Regions from separate parts of the Paenibacillus solisilvae genome, predicted to be linked through region 1. Evidence: riboswitches for the same ligand, from Rfam matches in the RefSeq annotation. Region 1 holds a riboswitch; the other holds the start of a gene.

The links. Region 1 has a riboswitch for cyclic di-AMP ahead of ACFPYJ_RS07010 (3D domain-containing protein). Riboswitches for the same ligand answer to the same signal wherever they lie in the genome.
Region 2: linked by a shared signal. The riboswitch ahead of ACFPYJ_RS32645 (C40 family peptidase) and the one ahead of ACFPYJ_RS07010 (3D domain-containing protein) in region 1 are both predicted to bind cyclic di-AMP.

What each region holds. Positions count from the first base shown of each region.
Region 1 covers NZ_JBHSOW010000027.1:10,707-13,168, forward strand. The annotation lists gene ACFPYJ_RS07000 (HD domain-containing protein) at 1-53, shown strand, start outside; gene ACFPYJ_RS07005 (TatD family hydrolase) at 74-841, shown strand; cyclic di-AMP (ydaO/yuaA leader) riboswitch at 1,016-1,225, shown strand; gene ACFPYJ_RS07010 (3D domain-containing protein) at 1,456-2,462, shown strand, end outside.
Region 2 covers NZ_JBHSOW010000137.1:14,812-17,273, reverse strand. The annotation lists gene ACFPYJ_RS32655 (cell wall hydrolase) at 5-649, shown strand; gene ACFPYJ_RS32650 (hypothetical protein) at 680-877, shown strand; cyclic di-AMP (ydaO/yuaA leader) riboswitch at 936-1,088, shown strand; gene ACFPYJ_RS32645 (C40 family peptidase) at 1,092-1,967, shown strand.

The DNA.
Region 1 (2,462 bases):
AATCAGCACACAAGCTGAAGCCGCATATTCGCGAATTATTTGGTTTATTGTAGAAAGGAGTTTGCAATTACTTATGTTAATCGACACACATACACATTTAGATGCGCATCAATTCGACGAAGACCGCGCAGAAGTCATCGAAAGAGCGCGGGCTGCAGGTGTACATAAGCTCGTTAATATCGGCTTTAACCGAGAGACGATACCGACAACGATGGCATTAGCTGAACAATATGAGTTTATCTATGCGGCGGTTGGCTGGCATCCCGTTGACAGCATTGACATGCTGCCGGGAGATTTAGAATGGATCGCATCCCTATGCGATCATCCCAAAGTGGTTGCAATTGGTGAGATTGGGCTTGATTATCATTGGGATACGTCACCTAAGGATGTGCAGCAGCGTGTTTTTCGCCAGCAGATCCAATTGGCCAAGCAGAAGCGCAAGCCGATCGTCATTCATAACCGGGATGCACATGAGGATGTTGTCCGTATATTAAAAGAAGAGGACGCGAAAGATGTCGGCGGCATTATGCATTGTTACTCGGGCAGCTGGGAGACGGCTAAGAAATGCTTGGACATGAACTTCTATATTTCATTTGGCGGACCGGTCACGTTTAAGAATGCCAGGGTCCCAAAAGAAGTGCTTTCAAAAGTTCCGCTCGACCGTATTCTTATCGAAACAGACGCGCCTTATTTGGCCCCTCATCCGCATCGCGGAAAACGAAATGAATCTGCTTTCGTCCGTCTTGTAGCAGAAACTGCAGCTGAAATTACAGGCAAATCTGTGGCCGAAATTGCGAAAATAACGACTGAAAATGCACTGAAATGTTTTGGTATTCGATGAAAAACGATATGAAAGCAAGGATTTGGGAGTATACAAGTGAAAAAACTAATCTTTAATCAATAAATTGATTGTTTTTCACGTGATTTTCCTTAAAATTCGTTAAAATCGTCATTAATCTCTTCTTTACAATGTGGAGTAAAAGACGGTATCATTCATCTCAGAGCTTATAACTTTTCCAAATAAACGCTTAATCTCCGTGATCCGGAGAGCGGGGGAACCAAATATTGAAACAGTTTGTATCAAAGCTGGAGTAGATGTTGTTGAATTCTTCTAGGGGTGAATTTCGCGAACACGCAGGAGCAGTATACTGGTGTCAGAACGAATAGGGCGACTCTCTTTGCCCGAATCCGACAGCTAACCTCGCAAGCGTAAATAAGAGAGATCTTCCTCGTGTATTTAATCCATGCTACCTGATTTTATGGGAAGCCACGAAACAGATCCTCTGTCGTCGGCTTCTTTTTGTTTGAATAATGCGTAATCTGACGACATAGGGTGTATCATGGAGGAGGACACTGGGAAGATAGAACTGCGTGCCTGCACGCTAAATTCTATAGTCGCGTCTAGGGTCTTATGTAACACTATGGCGGCGGGGCTATGTAGGGAGGACCGAAGAAGTGGGAGCACTCCAGCTTAAGGATACCCATGGTAAACGATCATCCAGCATGTCTTTCGCATTGCGATGGAAGCATGAGAACGTGCGTTTAATTGTACTAAGCGCTCTGATCTCAATCGCTATGACTTTCATGTTTCTGGTGTTGTTGTACGGAACGGCTGACAAGCACGTCTCCGTAGTATTGAATGGACGAGAAAGCATTGTTTCGACAAAACAATGGGTCCTTCAACGCCTACTGGATGAACAAGCCATCACGATTGGAACTTATGATAAAGTTTCGATGCCGCTTAACAGCGGTGTCAAAGACGGTGACCGCATCATTATCGATCAAGCGGTACCTCTTGTAGTGAAGGCAGACGGCAAGGAAAGAACGTTGTACACGACAGAAAGAACGGTACAGGCGGCGATCGATCAAGCTAATATATCGGTACGCAGCCAAGATAAAATAATGCCTCCTTTGAATACCGCTGTTGAGCCGAATATGAAGGTTTCCGTTACTCGGATCGATAAGAAGTATTCAGAGAATGCATTCAAAGTTCCCTTCTCGATTGTGAAGAAGGAAGACCCTAAGCTTGCAAAGGGTAAGGAAAAGCTTGTACAAACCGGTAAAGAGGGTATGGTCATAAAACGGTTTGAGAGTGTTTTTGCAGATGGTGTTCTGGTTTCCCAGACGCTGGTCACCAAACTTACGCATTCGCCATCAGTGAATCAGGTCGTTGCTGTAGGCACGTTGAAGGAAGAGCCGAAGGTGACCGTATTATCGGCAAAAACAGCAAGTGTTACTACATTGACCAAACGCGGCGTGAAATTCAGCGCTAAGAAGGTTATCAAGAACGTAACGCTAACTGCTTATTCTGCAGGTGTTCAATCGACTGGGAAGAGTAAGAGCCACCCCGAATACGGCATTACAGCATCGGGCTCACGCGTTCAAGAAGGACGTACGATTGCGGTTGATCCGAGGATCATACCGATCGGCTGGTGGGTGTATATTGAAGGGATCGGCTTCCG
Region 2 (2,462 bases), on a different contig from region 1:
CATCATGTACAAGCTTCCAACTCTGCTCGTTCTTTTCTTAATTATTACCACAGCCTTCGTTAGCACGGAGGCGGCGGCTGGACCGTACCCCTATCAAAAGCCCGGCAGCAAAGACCCTCTAACGGAAGATCTCCAGTTCCGGCTGCAGACGCTCGGATATTTCAACGGTCCGATAACGGGCAATTTCGGAAATATCACCACCGGCGCATTAAAGCGGTTTCAGAAGTATAACGGACTTGTCCCCGACGGGGTTGTCGGCCCCATGACATGGCGGAAACTGAAAAAGCTGACCGTTTACCGAGGAGAACTGTCCATGATGGCGCGCGTTATTTACAGCGAAGCCAGAGGCGAAAGCTTCAAGGGCCAGGTGGCGGTTGGCGCGGTCATTCTGAACCGGCGCCTGTCTCCCTTATTTCCGAATACGATTAGAAGCGTCATTTTTGAGCCGAAAGCATTTTCCGCCGTTAACGACGGGCAGTATTGGCTGCTGCCGGATCAAACAGCGTTCCAGGCGGCCAGGGCCGCGATCAAGGGGTGGGACCCGACCGGCAATGCGCTTTTCTATTATAATCCGAAGGTGTCCAAATCGAGCTGGTTCAAAACGCTTAGCTTCACGAAGCAAATCGGCAATCATCAGTTTTACGTTTAGCCAGACACTTAGGAAGGAGGCCTCTATCGAATGAACCTTATCGTCAGCGACCATCATCAAGAACGGGTGGAAGCTGTCGTTGATATTATAAAAGCGGTCACCGGACATGATTCCGTCTCGGATACGTTCATCGACAGAATGAACAAGATGAATTTCGAGGAGCTGGGCCGGCTTGTCATGAAAATAGCCGCAACCCGGACCGTGGACGATAGCATTGAGATGCTTTAGGGCTAGCGTTTTCGTCGAAATCGGCCTAAGCAATGTTATAACTAGTATTATACATAGTGAAAATATTATGCCGAATCCGGCCATGCAGAATGACCGGTACGGGGGAATTTATTTTATGGGGTGAATGCTCGTCCAGCTGTTAGCCGGCCAGCTAGGGAATTCCTCTTCCCGAACCCGTCAACTAACCTCGGAGGCAACATGGAGGCGAATTATTTTGAACCGATTGTTCAAGACCGCTTTTTTGGCTTGCACGGTATGGGCTGCCGGAGCCGCAATGCATGCAGCGACCGCCCATGCTTATTCCGCTCAACACGGAGTGAAAATCCAGATTAACGATTCGATTGTTGCGTTCCCGGATTCGGCGCCGTTCGTTGACGGCAATGGGGGCATGCAGGTGCCTATTCGGTCCGTAGCCGAGCAAATGGGATACAAGATCGACTGGCGCATCGATGGATCGGAGGTACAAATAACACTCCAAAACAACGGCCGAACCATTAAGATGAAAACGGGCTCTAAAGACGCCGATGTGAATGGCAAGCGGGTGACAATGACTTCGCCGCCGGCACTGTTCAAGGATAACCATATGTTCATACCGGTGCGCTTCATCTCCGAAAGCTTCGGGTACAGGATACAATGGGACAACAAGAACGGTATCGCGATCATTTGCAAGGACGGCAAATATCATGCGCCGGCTTGGCATGCTCCGGCACCGCAGCCGAAGACGCCCCCTCTATCCGCAAAGCTTATTAAGAAGGCCAAGACACTGCTCGGCATTCCTTATGTGTGGGGTGGAACGTCGACCTCCGGATTCGACTGCTCCGGATTCGTCAATTATGTGTTCCGGCAGCAGGGGTTGGATTTGCCCCGAACCTCCCGCCAAATATTTCATACCTCGGGGAACCGGGTTACCACTTCGAATCTGAAGCCGGGCGATCTTGTTTTCTTCTCGATTGGTTCCAACTCGCATGTCGGCATCTATCTGGGCAACGACAAATTCATTTCCGCCACCTCGTCGCACGGCATTCATATCGATTCGCTGGCCAGCAGTTATTGGGGATCGAATTACATAGGCGCCAAACGGATTGTATAAGGTTTTCTACAAAAAAAGAGAACCTGATACATCAAAGTCCACAATTATCTGAATAATTGCGCTAATGCTTGAAGGGGTCCCGCCAACATTTTAACGATAATATACGCTAAGCCTTCAATCGTATCTGGGGTTTGGCATTTTTTTTACTCTAAAGGGTACCTCCAGCAAAACGCGGATTTACAACGTTAAGGAGATATGGATACAAAAATAGCCGCTTCTCACCACGCTAAGGGTGCAAAAGGATGTACCTGTATTCGCCCATGATAAATATTGATAATAAGGGGTCCTGCCAACATTCAGAAAAGGGGCAGTACCAGCGTAGCTGTCATGAGAGGTATTCGTATGTTAGTTCTTGGTAACACTTTGCGATCTTTGTCAGCTTCGCTGGTTCCTTTTTATGGATAATAAATGGAAGGGTTTACATCCATTTTGCTCCTCATAACAGCTACGCTGGTATCGGGCCGTATGAGAACTTCCTCCGGAACCTTGGTAACG